4 regions of the Paeniglutamicibacter sp. ZC-3 genome follow, and region 4 is predicted to be linked to each of the others. Evidence: riboswitches for the same ligand, from Rfam matches in the RefSeq annotation. Region 4 holds a riboswitch; each other region holds the start of a gene.
What was found. A riboswitch is a leader RNA that binds a small molecule or an ion and turns the genes downstream of it on or off. The one in region 4 is predicted to bind thiamine pyrophosphate.
Positions count from the first base shown of each region.

Region 1: linked by a shared signal. The riboswitch ahead of OIU93_RS10805 (3-oxoacyl-ACP reductase) and the one ahead of thiO (glycine oxidase ThiO) in region 4 are both predicted to bind thiamine pyrophosphate.
Region 2: linked by a shared signal. The riboswitch ahead of thiC (phosphomethylpyrimidine synthase ThiC) and the one ahead of thiO (glycine oxidase ThiO) in region 4 are both predicted to bind thiamine pyrophosphate.
Region 3: linked by a shared signal. The riboswitch ahead of thiM (hydroxyethylthiazole kinase) and the one ahead of thiO (glycine oxidase ThiO) in region 4 are both predicted to bind thiamine pyrophosphate.

Region 1 is NZ_JAOYTG010000008.1:148,390-152,937, forward strand. It holds gene OIU93_RS10800 (Tex family protein) at 1-1,354, opposite strand, end outside; TPP riboswitch at 1,488-1,581, shown strand; gene OIU93_RS10805 (3-oxoacyl-ACP reductase) at 1,661-2,425, shown strand; gene OIU93_RS10810 (LLM class flavin-dependent oxidoreductase) at 2,443-3,777, shown strand; gene OIU93_RS10815 (hypothetical protein) at 3,853-4,209, shown strand; gene OIU93_RS10820 (thermonuclease family protein) at 4,227-4,548, shown strand, end outside.
Region 2 is NZ_JAOYTG010000006.1:62,129-66,676, reverse strand. It holds gene trmD (tRNA (guanosine(37)-N1)-methyltransferase TrmD) at 1-71, shown strand, start outside; gene OIU93_RS08755 (ankyrin repeat domain-containing protein) at 94-846, opposite strand; gene thiC (phosphomethylpyrimidine synthase ThiC) at 1,093-2,877, opposite strand; TPP riboswitch at 2,890-2,997, opposite strand; gene rplS (50S ribosomal protein L19) at 3,523-3,882, shown strand; gene lepB (signal peptidase I) at 3,943-4,548, shown strand, end outside.
Region 3 is NZ_JAOYTG010000017.1:31,803-36,350, forward strand. It holds gene OIU93_RS15700 (aldehyde dehydrogenase family protein) at 1-1,455, opposite strand, end outside; TPP riboswitch at 1,583-1,683, shown strand; gene thiM (hydroxyethylthiazole kinase) at 1,675-2,493, shown strand; gene thiE (thiamine phosphate synthase) at 2,490-3,149, shown strand; gene thiD (bifunctional hydroxymethylpyrimidine kinase/phosphomethylpyrimidine kinase) at 3,146-4,548, shown strand, end outside.
Region 4 is NZ_JAOYTG010000018.1:30,320-34,867, forward strand. It holds gene OIU93_RS16135 (excinuclease ABC subunit UvrA) at 1-1,186, opposite strand, end outside; gene thiE (thiamine phosphate synthase) at 1,317-1,997, opposite strand; TPP riboswitch at 2,012-2,146, shown strand; gene thiO (glycine oxidase ThiO) at 2,141-3,373, shown strand; gene thiS (sulfur carrier protein ThiS) at 3,370-3,609, shown strand; gene OIU93_RS16155 (thiazole synthase) at 3,662-4,465, shown strand; gene OIU93_RS16160 (4a-hydroxytetrahydrobiopterin dehydratase) at 4,490-4,548, shown strand, end outside.

The DNA of each region.
Region 1 (4,548 bases), on a different contig from region 4:
CCGCACCGCGGATGGAGACATCCAGGTCCGGCAACTCGGCGCTTGCCAGCGCCGACGCCGAATACACCGATGCCCCGGCCTCGGAGACGATGACCTTGGCAGGCTTGTTGGTCAGCTTGGCGATGACCTCGCCGGCCAGTTTGTCGGTCTCGCGGCTTGCGGTCCCGTTGCCCACGGCAATCAGTTCGGTGCCGTGCTTGGTTGCCAGTGCCACCAGGGTCGCCACGGAGGCATCCCATTTGTTCGCCGGGGCGTGTGGGTAGATGGTGGCAATGTCGACCACTTTGCCGGTGGCGTCGACGACGGCAACCTTCACCCCGGTGCGCAACCCGGGGTCCAGCCCAAGCACCGCCCGGTTTCCGGCAGGGGCGGCCAGCAGCACGTCGCGCAGGTTGGCGGCGAAGACCTTGACACTGGCTTCCTCCGCGGCCTCGAAGAGCCGCGTGCGCAGGTCCGCCTCCAACCGTGCCAACAGGCGTCCGCGCCAGGCCAGGCGAACGGTTTGTGCCAGCCACTTGCCAGCCGGCGCATCGGCAGCGGCCTTGATGCCCAGCGAACGGGCGACGGCGGCCTCATATCCGGCCCGCGCCTCGGTGAGCGCCGCCTCGTCGCGCGGGTCGGCCTCGGCCAGCTCCAGGTTCAGCGCACCCTCGCGTTCTCCGCGCAGCAGCGCGAGGATGCGGTGCGAGGGCTGGGTGGCAACGGGCTGCACGAAGTCTTCGTAGTCGGAGAACTTCGAGGCATCCGCGGCAGGGGCGCCGGATGCGATCTTGGACGAGATCTTCCCTCGTGTCCACAGCCGTTCGCGCAATTCGGAGACCAGCACCGCGTCCTGCGAGGCACGTTCGGTGAGAATGGCCCGGGCACCGGCCAGGGCATCGGATGCCGCATTGACCTCGTGCTCGGGGTTTAGGAAGGTGGCTGCCAACGCTTCGGGATCCTGGGCGGGATCGCGGATCAGCGAGTCGGCCAGCGGCTCGAGTCCGGCCTCGCGGGCGATCTGGGCGCGGGTGCGGCGCTTGGACTTGTATGGCAGATACAGGTCCTCCAATTCGGCCTTGGTACCGGCAGCCATGATGGCGGCCCGCAGCTCGTCGGTGAGTTTCCCCTGCTCCTCGATGGCCTTCAGGATCGCTTCCCGGCGGTCCTCCAATTCACGCAGGTAGCGCAGCCGCTCCTCAAGCAGGCGCAGCTGGGTGTCGTCCAGGGTTCCGGTGGCTTCCTTGCGGTATCGGGCAATGAAGGGGACGGTCGATCCGGCATCGAGCAATTCGACGGCGGCCTTCACCTGCCAGTCGGCAACCGAAGCACCCCCGGAAGTTAACTCGGCGGCAATGGTCTGGATTATTCGCATCTGGCTCACCCACACTAGTTTGCCGCATCCGTGGCACTGCCCGCGGACACCGACCGGCGAGGCCTCGTGTGTGTCGCCTCCGTCCTTGCCCTTGATTCGGGGATTGCCCCGTACCGGTGCTACGTTGGCCACAGGACTCGACACGGGGTGCCGCCTGGCGGCTGAGAGATAGACCCGTTGAACCTGATCTCGATAATCCGAGCGAAGGGATGCCGGTCCGGCTTGAACTGCCCTCGTACCCAAATTCCTGGACGACCGTCGGCTGGTTCCATGGCATCCCTTCGCCCAGCAGAAGGGTGCAAGAAAATGCTTATCAAGGACCAAATCGTGTTGATCACCGGGGCAGGACGCGGACTCGGGGCAGACCTGGCCCGGGCCTTTGCGCGCGAGGGCGCACGGCTTGTATTGAACTACCGCTCCAGCGAAACCGCCGCCCGGGAACTGGCAGCCGAGTTCGGGGCCGATCGCGCGATAGCGGTCCAAGCCGATGTCGCGAACGCGGATCAAGTCTCCCAATTGGTGGCCGGGGCGCACGAACATTTTGGTGCTCCCATCACCACTGTCGTCAACAACGCCCTGCCCGATTTTTCGTTCAATGGCGACGCCCGTGCCAAGGCCGATGGAATCGGCTACATGGCTTTCGGGGAGCAGTTCACCGGCATCGTTGGCGGTGCGCTGAACACGATCCAGGCAACCCTGCCCGGCATGAGAACCGCGGGCTTTGGCAACATCGTCAACATCGGGACAAACCTCTTCCAGAACCCCGTGGTCCCCTACCACGACTACACCGCGGCCAAGGCTGCCCTGCTGGCCATGACCCGCACGTTCGCGGCCGACCTCGGCCCGGAAAACATCCGCGTGAACATGATCTCCGGCGGCCTGCTTCGCACCACCGATGCCTCCGCCGCCACCCCGGAAGCGGTCTTCGACCTGATCGCCGGCTCCACGCCACTGCGCAGGGTCACTTCCCCGGCGGAGTTCGCCGACGCCGCACTGCTGTTCGCTTCACCGTGGTCCCGGGCGGTGACCGGGCAGAACCTGGTTGTCGACGGCGGCCTGGTGATGAACTAGGGGTCGGGTAAAGCATCGTGGACGCCACACGCCAATTGCACCTGAACGCCTTCATCTACGGGGCGGGCCACCACACCATGGGATGGCGCCACCCCGAATCCAGCGCCGACCGCCTCGGCGACATTTCCTACTACGAGGAACTTGCCCGGATTGCCGAGCGCGGTTGCCTGGATGCTGTCTTTTTTGCCGACGGGCAGAGCGTGAACCATGAATACGCGGCAGGGATCCCCTGGTTCCTGGAACCGGTGACTGCTCTCAGTGCCATGGCTCGTGCCACCAGCCGCATCGGGTTGGTCACCACGATCTCGGCCAGCTTCTACACGCCCTTCCACGCCGCCAGGCTGTTGGCCTCGCTGGACCACATCAGCGGCGGGCGGGCGGGCATCAACGTGGTGACCTCCATGTTTGACGCCGAGGCCCGCAATCATTCCATGGATTCCCTGCCGGCTCATGCCCAGCGCTACGAGCGCGCCGAAGAGTTTGTTGTCGCGTTGCAGGGGTTGTGGGATTCCTGGTCGGATTCTGCACTGCTGGTTGACCGGGAAGCCGGACGTTACCTTGATCCGGCGCAGGTCCGGCCGATCAACCACCGCGGCAACCATTTCTCGGTTGCCGGCCCGCTGACAGTCCCCCGGTGCCCGCAGGGGCGGCCGGTGCTGTTCCAGGCGGGATCCTCGGAAGCCGGCCGCTCCTTTGCGGCCCGCCATGCCGAAGCCATCTACTCCGTTTCCTGGGACAGGGAATCGGCAGTCGAGTATGCCGCCGACATCCGGCGACTACTGGGTTTTGCCGGACGCTCCAATGATCCGGTTCCCGTGCTTCCCGGGCTGGTCACGTACATCGGTGCCACGCGGGAAGAGGCATGGGAAAAGAAGCGCGTGCTGGATTCCTTCATTGACACCGGGTCGGCCATCGCCCAGCTCAACATGTTCACCGGCCAGGACTACAACACCCATCCGCTGGACGACAGGGTGGACCCGCTGCCCCCGGCCGAGGACTTCACCGGCCCACAAGGCCGCTACCTGACCGTTCAGCGCATCATCGAAACCCAGCGCCCCACGCTTCGCGAACTGCTGGGGTTCCTGGCCGCGGGCGGGGGCCATGCAACCATGATCGGCACCCCCGCCGAGATCGCGGACGAGATCGAGGAATGGTTCATGTCGGGCGCCTGTGAGGGCTTCAACCTCATGTGCCCAAGTTATCCGGCGGGATTGGATGATTTTGTGGGATTGGTCGTACCGATCCTCCAAGAGCGCGGCCTGTTCCGCTCCGCCTACCCGGGAACCACGCTGCGCGAAACACTGGGCCTGGCCAGGCCTGCGCGCCTGGAAACGGTGCCGGCACGCGGATAGCAGTTCATCTCCAGGGTGGGAGCACTCATGGGTTACCCAGAGTTCTCCCACCGGGGAACAACTAAGATGGAACCCATGACATTTTCACGCTCCAAAAGTGCACTGCTGGTTTCCGGCGCAGTCCTCCTGCTCTCGGCGACCGGTTGCGCAACCATTGCCGACACGGCCTCTTCCGCAGCTTCCTCCGCCGCCACGCAACTGGCCGACGGCGCCAAGAAGGAACTCATCAAGCAGGCTTGTGCCCCCATCCAGGACGGCACCATCAACGCAGCCGACCTCAAGGTCGTTGCCTCCATGGTCGACGCCGTCCGCGAGGGCGGGCTGCCCCCGGAGATCGTCAGCGCACTTGACGATGTCGCTGCCTCCGGCGACCAGGTCCCGGCCGATGTTCAGGCCCGGCTCGTTACCGCCTGCGACAACGCCCTGGTCTAGGAAAATGAGCGACAGCCATGAGTAGGTCCCGTCGTCGAGGCAGTGCCGTCCCGGTGCTTGTCTTGTGCGTAGCGGTGGTCGCCGGAACGTGGTTGTTGCTTCCCAAGGTCAACGGCGGTTACGGGGACCGAACGGGTGACCCGGACGCACGCGCAACGGTTCAGCATGTGGTCGACGGTGACACCCTCTACCTCATGCTGGACGGCGAACGAACCAAGGTCCGGCTGCTAAACGTCGACGCACCGGAGATTCCCCGCCCGGACCAACCCGGGGAATGCTTCGGCCGGCAGGCGGCCGAATTCCTGGCCAAGAAACTGCCCAAGGGTTCGGAGGTCGAGC
Region 2 (4,548 bases), on a different contig from region 4:
GCGACACCCTGTGGCACAGCGGCTTTGCCGTTTCCGAGGGAAAGATCATTCCCAAGGACGAACTCGACTAAGCCTCACGCGGATTAGCGTCCATTAGCGCGGTGGCCCGGCATTTTCCAAGAGCCGGACCACCGCGCTTTGCTGTAGTTGGCGGGCATGCTCGAGCGCCGTGGTGCCATGGGAATCCGGAATGGTTGTATCCGCGCCGGCGTCGACGAGCAGGCGCACCACCTCTTGGTGGGCGGGTCCTCCAGTGCCCAAGATGACTGCCTCCAGAAGGCACGTCCAGCCAAGATCATTCACATGGTCAACGTCGACTTTGGCCTCCAGGAGCAGTCTTACGGATTCAACATGGGCGTGTTCGCAGGCGGGAATGAGCGCAGTGCCGCCATAGCGGTTGGTGCTGCCGATCTCCGCTCCGTTTTCCAGCGTCAGCTCCAGGATGTCGTTGAGGCCCTCCGCCCCGGCATAGAGGAATGCCGAATCCGAGATCGAATCCTGGGCGTTCACGTCGGCCCCATGCAGAATAAGTTCTCGGACCGCATCCACGGAATTGGCGCGAGTCGCTGAAACCAGCACCGGCCGGCCATCGGTGCCGCGGTAGTTGGCCGAAACCCCGGCATCGAGCAGTCTTCGTACCTGCGCGGCGTCATTGGCCACCGCCGCCGCGAGCAGGGATTCTCCCGGAGCTCCCTTGTCTTCGGTCTCGCCCTCGGAAGAAGTTGCCCGTACAGGCGCAGAAGAATCCTGAACGACCGCAGGCGGAATGCTGCAGGCACTCAAGCCAACTAGCGCTGCCACGAGTGAACACGCCATCAGGACGCGAGATGAATGCCGGTTGCTCACGGCCCCATCCTATTCCCGGAGGAAAAGGGGCCGTGAGGCATGGCGTCGAAGCCGCTGGCCGGAAAATGTCAGCGGCAGAGGTCTGCGTGGACAGGGGTGCGGGGCATTCCCCGGGTCGAAATGTCCTTGGAACCGGCCGACGTCCCGACATCGATGCGTCGTCCCCGGGCTCCACGTCTGTGGAGCCCGGGGAAACGTTTCCGTCAAACGAGGGTGCCCGCGCGGGCTTCCTCGTGTTCAGGGACGCTAGGCCTTGGACGGAACCTCCAGCTCCGGCAGGTACACCTTGCCTCCGGCCGCCAGGAATTCCTCGCTCTTTTCGCGCATTCCCCTGACCATTTCCGCGATGGCGGTCTGCGAGTCGGCCGAGCCGTATTCGTCACGGATGTCCTGGCTGATGCGCATGGAGCAGAACTTCGGCCCGCACATGGAACAGAAATGCGCGGTCTTGGCCGGTTCGGCCGGCAGCGTCTCGTCGTGGAAGGACTCGGCCGTGACCGGGTCAAGCGACAGGGCGAACTGGTCGCGCCAGCGGAACTCGAACCTGGCCTTGGACAGCGCGTCGTCCCGCTCGGAGGCACCGGGGTGCCCCTTGGCCAGGTCCGCGGCGTGGGCCGCGATCTTGTAGGTGATCACCCCTGTCTTCACGTCGTCCTTGTTCGGCAGCCCCAGGTGCTCCTTGGGCGTGACGTAGCAGAGCATCGCGGTGCCGTAGCGGGCGATCTCCGTGGCGCCGATGGCGCTGGTGATGTGGTCGTAGCCGGGCGCGATGTCGGTGACCAGCGGGCCGAGCGTGTAAAACGGTGCTCCGTCGCACAACTCCTGTTGGCGTTCTACGTTCTCCCGCACCAGGTGGAAGGGGATGTGCCCGGGACCCTCCACCATGACCTGCACGTCGTACTTCCACGCGCGCTTGGTCAGCTCGGCCAGGGTGTCCAGCTCGGCGAACTGGGCTGCGTCGTTGGCATCGGCGATGGACCCCGGGCGCAGACCGTCACCCAGGGAGAACGCCACGTCGTACTTCGCGAAGATCTCACAGAGTTCATCGAAGTGGGTGTAGAGGAAATTCTCCTGGTGGTGCGCCAGGCACCAGCCGGCCATGATGGCCCCGCCGCGCGAGACGATGCCGGTCACGCGGTTGGCCGACAGCGGCACGTAGCGCAACAGCACGCCGGCGTGGACGGTCATGTAGTCAACGCCCTGTTCGCACTGCTCGATCACGGTGTCGCGGTAGATTTCCCAGGTCAGTGCGTTGGCCTCGCCGTTGACCTTTTCCAGTGCCTGGTAGATCGGCACGGTGCCGATGGGAACCGGGGCGTTGCGGATCAGCCATTCGCGGGTGGTGTGGATGTCATCGCCGGTGGACAGGTCCATCACGGTGTCGGCGCCCCACTGCGTGGCCCACTGGAGCTTGTCCACCTCCTCGGCGATGGAGCTGGTGACCGCCGAGTTGCCGATATTGGCATTGATCTTCACCAGGAACGCCTTGCCGATGATCATTGGCTCGGACTCGGGGTGGTTGATGTTTGACGGGATGATGGCCCTGCCCGCAGCGACCTCGCTGCGCACCAGTTCCACGTCGCAGTTCTCGCGCAACGCCACAAAGCGCATTTCGGGGGTGATGATTCCCCGGCGGGCGTAGTGCATTTGGGTCACGCGTTTTCCGGGCACCGCGCGCCGCGGCTGGTGCCGCGCGCCCTTCCATTCGGCCGATGCCGCTCCGCGGCGCAATGCAGACTTGCCGTCATCGAGCAGGTTCCGCTCCCGACCGCCATAGGCCTCGGTGTCCGATCGATCCGCGATCCACTCGCCGCGGAAGGGCGGCAAGCCCACGACCGGGTCACTGCCGGGACCGGCGGTGCGATACACCCGCAACGGGGCGTTGGTCGTGCCGCCGGGGGACGGCTCCAAGGCGATTTCGGTGACCGGGACCCGGATCCCCGATTCTGCGTCCTCGAGATAAGCCAGGGAATGGGACTTCAGGGACTGGATCTCGGCTGCTTCCGAGGCGTTTTGGACAGGGCTGTGCATTGAAATGGTGTTGCTCAAGGAGTACTCACTTCCTTCGCCGGCATTACCCGGACAGGTTCAACGGTCTCTTGCTGCTTCAGCTCGATCTCAGCCCCTGCAAGGGCACCCGTGTGGTCGTAAGTGAAACTATCACAACATTCAATCCGGCATCGAGTGTGACCTTGCGCACCGGCGCGGTGGGCCCTGCTCCTTTACCGGGCCTCCGCGCTTCTGGTTCCCAAGTGCCGGCGATTACCCCGTCGGGGCCAACCCGGGTGGCATATCCGGCCTTCTGCGCGGTCAGCGGCAATATTTGCAGTGGAATCTGAACGAACGCACCGATTTGATGGGCACAATTCGGCCATGGTGCCGGCGTTCAAGGCGGAGACCCGAGGCCAATCGAGCTTTGACGGACCTGGCTGTAAGGAAGGAACTTCGCAGCTTGCCCCGGAGTGTGGCAAAATGGATTCTTGGGTCTACTGGGTTCTGCTCCTGCCGCAGGGGGAACGAATCAACAGTCCGACCTACCGCCGATCCGCAAACGGATCGCGGTACCAAGCTCCGGACCGCCACATCTTTCCCTCGACGCCTTCGCGCTTCATGAGGGACAATTACGGTCCGTGTCTAAGGTAGATGACCTGCGGCGTCTGCCTAGGAGATGCATTCATGCGTATTCTCGACTCTGTCGACGCAGCCTCGCTGCGCAGCGATGTCCCGGACTTCCGCGCCGGTGACACCGTCAAGGTTCACGTCAACATCATCGAAGGCAAGAACTCCCGTGTCCAGGTATTCCAGGGCTTCGTCCTTGGTCGCCAAGGCGACGGCGTTCGCGAAACCTTCACCGTTCGCAAGGTCTCCTTCGGCGTCGGCGTAGAGCGTACCTTCCCGGTACACTCCCCGGTTCTGGATAAGGTCGAACTGGTAACCCGTGGCGACGTTCGCCGCGCGAAGCTGTTCTACATGCGCGATCGCCACGGCAAGGCTGCGAAGATCCGCGAAAAGCGCGACTTCCGGTCTGCCAAGTAGCCAGAAAAGCGAGAACCTCTATCCAAGCCATCCTTCGGATGGCGAGGATGGGGATCCATCGTGGATCAATCTACTGAATCGGAACGTTTTTCCGCTTCGACAAAGCGCCGGTCCCCTTCGAGGGGCTGGCGCTTTGCCGTAGGCGCGCTTGCTGCGGCGGCGGTGATCACCCTTGGCGTTCGCGCCACCGTCGTTGACTTCTTCTACATTGGATCCACTTCCATGGAATCCACATTGAACCCGGGTGAGGGCTTGCTGGTGAACCGGCTCGCCTACAAGGACGCCGAGATCCAACGCGGAGATGTGGTCATCTTCGACGGCCGCGGCTCGTTCCTGCCCTACCAGCTTCCCACTGCCCTGGATTCACTGGCCTGGGCACTGCGCCTGGCCGGAGGTGATTCGGTCTACGTAAAGCGCGTCATCGGAGTCGGTGGCGACACCGTCAGCTGCTGCGGCCCGGATGGGCGCCTGAGCATCAACGGTGTCCCGGTGGACGAGCCCTATGTCCATGGAGGGGACACACCGAGTGACGTGGAATTCGATGTCCACGTACCAGAGGGTCGTCTCTGGGTCATGGGGGACCATCGCTCGGTATCGGAGGATTCGCGTGCGTTGATGGGCGCGCCAGGTGGCGGCATGATTGACACGGATCGTGTCATTGGCAAG
Region 3 (4,548 bases), on a different contig from region 4:
TCTGTCGATGAGCTTGGATTTCGCCCACGTGTACGGCGGGTAGAGCGCCTTGAGCGTGTCCACTACTGTCGTCTTGCCCATCACCGCGCGCATCTGCGATAGCCGCTCGAACCCATGCCGCCCGTGGTATGCACCCATGCCGGATGCGCCAACGCCGCCAAAGGGAAGACCCGGGACGAAGAGGTGCACATTGGGCGCATTGTGCACGATGGCCCCCGCCCGCACCTGGTCCCCGAAGGCCGACTGCAGCCGCGGGTTCTCGCTGAAGAGGTAGGCGACCAGCGGGTTTGGGCGTGCGTTGATGAAGCGCACGGCCGCATCGAAGCTTTCCACCGCGATGATCGGCAGTATCGGGCCAAAGATCTCCTCGCGCATCAGCGGCGAGTCCGGATCCACGTTGGCCATCACGGTGGGCTCGATCTTCAGGGTGTCGGCATCGTACCCGCCCCCGATGAGGATCTCGCCGTGGTCCAGGTAGGAAACCAACCTGTCGAAGTGGGCGGTGTTCACGATGCGGCCGTAGTCGCGGCTGGACAGCGGATTCTTCCCGTAGAACCCGGTGATCGCCTTTGCCAGCTGTTTTTCCAGGTCCCGGGCGGCATCGCCGACCGCCAGCACGTAGTCGGGCGCCACGCAGGTCTGCCCGGAATTCATGAACTTCCCGAAGGCAAGCCTGCGCGCCACCGTGGCGGAGGATCCGTCCATCACCAGGGCCGGGGACTTTCCGCCCAGCTCAAGTGTCACGGGTGTCAGGTGCTCTGCGGCGGCGCGGGCCACGATCTTGCCAACCCGCTCACCGCCGGTGAAAAAGATGTGGTCAAAGTGCTGTTCCAGCAAGTGTTTGCTGGTGGATGCGCCGCCTTGGACGACGGCGCAGGCCCGGTGGTCGAGGAACTTCGGGATCAGCCTGCCCAGCACCGCGGAGGTCGCCGGTGCCAGCTCCGAGGGCTTGAGCACCGTGACGTTGCCCGCCGCGATGGAGGCAACCAGCGGGGCGAGGATCAACTGCAGCGGATAATTCCAGGCGCCGATCACCAGCACCACCCCCAGGGGTTGCGGCTCGATCTTGGCTGCCGCCGGATGCAGTGCCAACGGGATCTTCACCGCCTTGGACTCCATCCACTCGGAGAGGTGAAGCTGCGCGTGGTCGATTTCCGCGCGCACCATGTCGATTTCCGTCAGCTTCGCCTCGACGGTGCCCTTGCCCAGGTCGTCGGCCAGCGCATCGGTGAAATCCTGCTCGTGGGCATCCAGCATCCGTTCGAGCGCCTTGAGCTGCGAGGCCCGGAAGCGGCGCGGGTGGGCCAGCCCGGTGGCGACCACGTCGTGCATGGAGGCGACGATCTCCACGATGTTTTCCGGGAGTTCGGGCACCACCTCGGGAAGCTCGAGCTCGTTCAGCGCCGTCGACTCGCGAGACGCAGCTGATTTGTGTGGAGTGTCGGATGTGCCCATGTCCCGAGCCTACGACCAGCGCGGCATCTCCAACAGGCCGCCGCGCCCTGGTTGCGGGGTGGCGCCTCGCGCAGGAAGGACGCGGACTCGGCTTTCCCGCCCCGTGGCCCGGTGGGATAGGCTCACGCATAGTGACACGGGGTGTCGGCGCGCACGCGACCGGCTGAGATGAAACCCGTAGAACCTGATCTAGTTCGTACTAGCGGAGGGATGTTGCTCATGGAATCCATGGCGCCTTCAAGACTTGTAACACCCGGCGAGCTCGCCGGTGCCCTGGGCGCGCTGCGCGCCTCCTCGCCCCTGGTCCAGTGCCTGACCAACACCGTGGTCACCAACTTCACCGCCAACGTGCTGCTGGCCGTCGGCGGGTCCCCGGCCATGGTGGACGTCCCCGGGGAGGCCGGCGACTTTGCCGCGGTGGCGGCATCCCTGCTGGTGAACCTGGGCACCCCGAACACCGAGCAGGCGGCCGCCATGCGCGAGGCCGTTACCGGCGCCGGCGCCGCCTCGACGCCCTGGGTGCTGGACCCCGTGGCGATCGGGTCGCTGCGCGTGCGCACCTCGCTCGCCCGCGAACTTGCCGCCGCCGGACCGAGCGTGATCCGCGGGAACGCCTCGGAGATCCTGGCGCTGGCCGGCGTCTCGGGGGGCGGGCGCGGGGTCGAGTCCACCGATTCGGTTGCCGCCGCGGCCGACGCCGCCAGGGAGCTGGCCAGGAGCAGCGGAGCTGTCGTGGCTGTCTCCGGGGAGGCTGACCTCGTCACCGACGGGGTGCGCATCGTGTACGTGCACGGCGGCAGCGAGCTGCTGACCCGCATCACCGGCGGCGGGTGCGCGCTGGGCGCGGTCTGCGCCGCCTTCCTGTCCACCGGCCCCGACCCGCTGGTGGCCACGGTGGCCGCGCACGCCTTCTACTCCGCCGCCGCCGAACGCGCCGCAGAGCACGCGGCGGGACCCGGCACCTTCGCCCCGCTCTTCCTGGACGCGCTGGCAGCCATCTCCCCCGCCGAGCTGCGCGCCGCGGCGGTGCTCTCATGAGCGGCTACGGCGTGTACCTGGTCGCGGACTCGGCCTCCACCGCCGGACGTCCGCTGGTCGACATTGTGAAGGCCGCGGTCGACGGAGGCATCACGACGGTGCAGCTGCGCTGCAAGGACATGCCGGCCGGAGAATTCGTGGACCTCGTCATGGAATGCGCCCACCACACCGCCGGGCGTGCGGCACTGCTGGTCAACGACCGCGTCGACGTGTTCCTGGCCGCCCGCACCTCCGGCGCCGACGTGCAGGGGGTTCACATCGGCCAATCCGACCTGCCGGCAAACCTGGTGCGCGAACTCATCGGCCCCGGCTCCGTGCTGGGACTCTCCGCGGCCGGCGATGGCGAGATCCGCACCGCGAACCAACTCAACGCGTTTGCCCCGGGGACCATCGACTACCTGGGGGTCGGCGCCGTGCACGCCACCCCCACCAAGAAGGACCACCCCGAGCCGCTGGGCCACGCGGGCCTGGCCCGCGCCGTTGGACTTAGCGACCTCCCGGTCATCGCCATCGGCGGCATCGACGCCGCGGATGTTGCCCCGCTGGCCCGCGCCGGGGCCTCCGGCGTGGCGGTGGTCCGCGCCATTTGCGCCGCCGATGACCCGCGCGAAGCATCCAGGAACCTACGCACCCTCTGGGAGGGCAGCAAGCCATGAGCACCCCGAACACCGTGAAGAACATCCTGTCCATCGCCGGCTCCGACCCCTCCGGCGGCGCCGGGATCCAGGCAGACCTGAAATCCATCGCCGCCGCCGGCGGCTACGGAATGGCTGCCATCAGCGCGCTGACCGCGCAGAACACCCGCGGCGTCAGTGCCGTGCACGTGCCGCCGGCCGGCTTCCTGCTGGCGCAGCTGCGCGCGGTTTCCGAGGACATCGCCATCGACGCGATCAAGATCGGGATGCTCGCCAACGCGGCGGTCATCGACGAGCTCGGCGGCTGGCTGGCCGGGATCCGGACCGCCGCGGGCTCCGATGCCCCGGCGGTGGTGCTGGACCCGGTCATGGTCGCCACCAGCGGGGATTCGCTGCTGGATGCAGAGGCAACCAACGCGCTGCGGCGCCTCTTTGCCCACGTCGACGTGATCACCCCCAACATCCCGGAACTTGCCGTGCTGGGGCGCGGCCCCGTGGCCGGGAACTGGGAGCAGGCGGTGGCCCAGGCGCGCTCCGTTGCCGCCGAGTACCAGGTCCTGGTGCTGGCCAAGGGCGGACACCTGGAAGGCGAAACCTGCCGGGACGCCCTCATCTCTCCCGACGGCGTGCTCTTCGAGGTCGCCTCGCCGCGGCTGGCCACCCCCAACACCCACGGCACCGGCTGCTCGCTCTCCTCCGCCCTGGCGACCTTCTACGCCCGCGGCGGCGACTGGGCCCAGGCGCTGCGCCAGGCCAAGGCCTGGCTGTCGGAGGCGATTGCCCGGGCGGACGAGCTGGCGGTCGGCGGCGGGCACGGCCCGGTGAACCACCTGGCAGCACTCTGGGACGGGGTGCGCCCGGCACCGGCCCGGGACCCGCTGGCGCACTGGTGGGAAGCGATCGCCGGCATCCGCGCGGGCATCGACGAGCTGGCGTTCATCCGCCGGCTCAAGGACGGGTCGCTGGCCCCCGCCGACTTCGAGGACTACCTGGGCCAAGACGCCCTGTACCTGCGCAGCTATGCGCGGGTCATGTCGCGGGCCTCGGAACTCGCCCCGACCACCGAGGAGCAGCGCTTCTGGGCGGGAAGCGCCGCCAGCTGCCTGGAGGAGGAAATGACGCTGCACCGCGGCCGGCTCGCCGATCAGGTCCCGGAGCCCTCGAACGACACCACCGCGTACCTCAACCACCTGCGGGCCGGCAGCGACGACTACCCGGTGCTTGCGGCCGCGCTGCTGCCCTGCTTCTGGATCTACCAGGACGTGGGAAAGCGGCTGGCGGCGGCCAACCACCCGGCACACCCCTACGCGGACTGGCTGGCCACCTATTCCTCGGTTCAGTTCGACGACGTCACGGCGCGGGCCATCGAACTGGTCCGGGGCGTTCACGCACGGGCCGACGAGTCCACGCGGGCGGCCAT
Region 4 (4,548 bases):
CGTCGGTGAGCGAGGAACCCAAGTGGCGGATCATCTTGGTGCGCTGCGCCTCGCCGCCCGAAAGCGTACCGGAGGGGCGGTCAAGGGAGAGGTAGCCCAGCCCGATGTCGACGAAGGAATCCAGCGTGTCTCCCAGGGCGCCGAGCAGCGGGGCGACCGAGGGTTCGCGAAGCCCGCGGACCCACGCTGCCAGGTCGCTGATCTGCATGGCGCAGGCGTCGGCGATCGACTTCCCGTCGATCTTGGAGTTTCGGGCGTGCTCGGCCAGGCGCGTACCGCCGCACTCGGGGCAGGCGGTGAACGTAATGGCGCGCTCCACGAAGGCGCGGATGTGCGGCTGCATGGCTTCGACGTCCTTGGCCAGGAAGGACTTCTGCATCTTGGGGATAATGCCTTCGTAGGTGAGGTTGATGCCCTCGACCTTGATCTTGGTGGGCTCCCGGTACAGCAGGTCATGCATTTCGGTCTTGGTGAATTTGGCCAGCTTCTTGTCCATGTCGAAGTAGCCGGATCCGGAGAAAATGCGCCCGTACCAGCCGTCCATGGAGTATCCGGGAACCGTCAGCGCCCCCTCGGAAAGTGACTTGGTCTCGTCGAACAGCGCGGTGAGGTCGAAGTCGTTGACCTTCCCGCGGCCCTCGCACTCCGGGCACATGCCGCCGGTGATGGAGAAGCTGCGCCGCTCCTTGATCTTCTTGCCGCCCTTTTCGAGGGTGACGGCGCCGGCGCCGGAGACCGAGGGGACGTTGAAGGAGTAGGCCTGCGGGGAGCCGATGTGCGGCTGCGCCAGTCGGGAGTAGACGATGCGCAGCATCGCGTTCGCGTCGGTGACGGTCCCGACGGTGGAGCGCGGGTTGGAGCCTAGGCGTTCCTGGTCCACCAGGATCGCGGTGGTCAGCCCCTCGAGCGTGTCGACCTCGGGGCGGGCCAGGGTGGGCATGAAGCCCTGTACGAACGCGGAGTACGTCTCGTTGATCATGCGCTGGGACTCGGCGGCAATGGTGCCGAAGACCAGCGAGGACTTGCCGGATCCGGAGACGCCGGTGAACACCGTGAGGCGGCGCTTGGGGATCTCGACGCTGATGTCCTTGAGGTTGTTCACCCGCGCGCCGCGCACGCGGATCACCTCGTGGCTGTCCGCGGCGTGCACCGATGCGGGCCTGTTGGTGGTCATCTCGCTGGTCATCGCTTTTCCCCTTCGTGCCGTTTCCGCGTCGGCGGAACTCCCGTGCCTACACTATCGCCCCGGTGCCGGCGTCGGCTTCTTGGAAACTGCGGCACCGCACCAAATCCTGCCCGCAGCCGGACCCAGCAGCTCAGCCAAGTTCCGGCAACCTGGAAAGCAATGCCCTGGCCGCCTCGGTCGGGTCGTCTGCGTCGGTGATCGCGCGCACCACCACGATGCGCGAGGCTCCGGCGGCGACGACCTGCTCCACGTTGGCGAGGTCGATCCCGCCGATGGCGAACCACGGCTTGGATGTTTGGAGGGCGGCGGCGTGTTCCACCATCTCCAGTCCGACGGCCGCGCGGCCGGGCTTGGTCGGGGTGGCCCACAGTGGGCCGACACAGAAGTAGTCGGTGTTGGGGTCTGCATCCGCCGCGGTGATCTGTTCGGGATCGTGGCTGGACAGCCCCACGATGGCCGAGGGGCCGAGCAAGGACCGTACACCCGGAAGCGGCAGGTCCTTTTGGCCCACGTGGAACACCGGTGCGCCGGAAAGCAGCGCGAGGTCGGCGCGATCGTTGACCGACCACAACTTGCCGAATTCCCCGGCCACATCGCGCAGCACCCGGAGCAGCTCGAGCTCCTGCCCGGCATCGAGGTTCTTGTCGCGCAGCTGGATGATGTCCACCCCGCCGGCATAGGCGGCACGCAGGAACTCGGCGAAATCCCCGCGGTCGGCCCGGGCATCGGTGCACAAGTACAGGCGTGCGGAGGCGAGGCCCGGGGCGCTTAAGACGGGAGTTGCTTCATCTTGGGTGGTGATCTGGCTCATGTCTCATAGACTAGTTCAGTACCGCGGGAGCCAGGAAAGCTGGCTGAGAGGGCGCCGATTGCGCCGACCGACAGACGCCATCCCCACACCGGGGCGGCGTGGAACCTGATCCGGCTCATACCGGCGTAGGGAAGGAGACCTCGATGTCGTGCACCGTGCCCGACCCCCTGTCCACCGGCATTGCCGTCATCGGCGGCGGAATCATCGGCCTGGGCATCGCCCTGGAAGCCCAGCGCGCCGGGCACCGGATCACGCTGATCGACCCGGACCCGGCCGCCGGTGCCACGTACGCCGCCGCCGGCATGCTGGCCCCGGTCAGCGAGCTGCACTACCAGGAAGAGGACCTGCTTTCCCTTACCCTGGCTTCCTCCGCCCGCTGGCCCGGCTTTGCCCGGACCCTGGCCGCCGAGACCGGGCTGGACATCGGATACCGCACCACCCCCACGCTGGCCCTCGCTGCCGACGCCGCCGACCGCGCCGCGCTGGGCGACCTGCGCGAGGCACAAACCCGGCAGGGACTTCAGGTGGACCGGGTGACCACCCGGGAGGCCAGGGTGCGCGAGCCGATGCTGTCCCCGAACATTTCCGCCGCCCATTTGATCACACAGGACCACCAGGTCGACCCGCGGGCCCTGGCCAAAGCCATCCTGACGCGCCTGGCCGCCGTGGGCCGCGAACGCGACGGGACCGAACCGTCCAAGACCCTCGTCCGCGCCCGGGCGACGGGCCTGCTGCACCAGGACCCCGCCGATTCCCGCTCCCCGGTCACCGGGGTGCTGCTTGCCGACGGCACCGAGATCCATGCCCGCGAGACGATCCTCGCCAACGGCCTGGGTGCCGCCGATTTCGCCGGACTGCCCGAATCCCTGGTGCTTCCGCTGCGCCCGGTGCACGGGGACATCCTGCGGTTGCGCGTGCCCGAGCACCTGCGTCCGCTGACCACCGCCACGCTGCGCGGGATGGTGCGCGGGCTGCCGGTGTACGTGGTCCCGCGCGAGGATGACACCGTGGTCATCGGAGCGACCGCCCGCGAGGACGGCAACCCGGGGGTCAGCGCCGGGGGAGTGCACCAGCTGCTGCGCGACGCGCAGGTGCTGCTGCCCGCGGTCGCCGAGCTCGAACTCATCGAAACCACCGCCCGCGCCCGCCCCGGGACCCCCGACAACGCGCCGCTGCTCGGACGCGTGGCGGCCTGGGATGGTGCGGATGTGCCGGGTCTGCTGATCGCCACCGGATTCTTCCGCCACGGCGTGCTGCTCACGCCGGTCGCCGCCCACATCGTCCTCGAGCTGGTCGCCGGCCGCAGCGACCCCGCCTGGGACCGCTTCCGACCCGACCGGTTCTCACCGGCATTGAAACCCAAGGAGTATGCATGAGCACCATCCAACTCAACGGCGCCCCCCGGCCGCTGGCCGCCGGAACCACCCTGGCCGAACTCGTCACCGCCGTCACCGGCCGCGAGCTGCTGCCCACCGGCAAGCCAGCCGACGGCGGACGCCTGGGCGTGGCCGTTGCCCGCAACTCCGGGATCGTGCCGCGCAGCCAGTGGTCGGTGACCGAGCTTGAGCAGCACGACGACATCGAGATCGTCACCGCCGTCCAGGGCGGCTAAGCACCTCCCTGCACCTCCGCCCCGCCCCCCTCTTGGAAGAAAGCGAAGGACCATGACACAAACACTCACGCAGGCCGAACCGCTGGTCATCGACGGCATCACCCTGGGCTCACGGCTCATCATGGGCACCGGCGGCGCCCCGAGCCTGGACGGGCTGGGTGCCGCGCTGATTGCTTCCGGCACCGAGCTGACCACGGTGGCCATGCGCCGCTACAGCGCTCCCGGCCCGGGGTCCACCGGCGGCACCAACCTCTTTGACCTGCTGTTGGAGAACAACATCCGCGTCCTGCCCAACACCGCCGGCTGCTTCACCGCCCGCGAGGCGGTCATGACCGCCGAGCTCGGACGCGAGGCCCTGGAAACCGACTGGGTCAAGCTCGAGGTGATCGCCGACGAGCACACGCTGCTGCCCGACGCGCTCGAACTCGTCGAGGCCACCGAGGCCCTGGTGGAGCGCGGCTTCAAGGTCTTCGCGTACACCAACGACGATCCGGTGCTTGCCCTGCGCCTGGAACAGCTTGGGGCCGCGGCCGTCATGCCGCTGGGCGCCCCGATCGGGACCGGGCTGGGAATCCTGAACCCGCACAACATCGAATTGATCGTCTCCCGGGCCTCGATCCCCGTCATCCTCGATGCCGGAATCGGCACCGCCTCCGATGCCGCGCTGGCCATGGAGCTGGGCTGCGATGCGGTTCTGCTGGCCTCCGCGGTGACCCGGGCACAGGACCCGGTGGCCATGGCACAGGCCTTTAGACATGCCGTCATTGGTGGCAGACTGGCGGCACAAGCAGGGCGCATCCCCAGGCGCACGCACGCCCTGGCCTCCTCCGCCATGGAGGGACGCCCGGATCTCTAGAACCGGAACCCGAAGGAGAGAACCATGCCCGCAAAAGACGTTCTGACACTCGAACAAGTCCAGGCGAATCTGCTGCAGCTGCC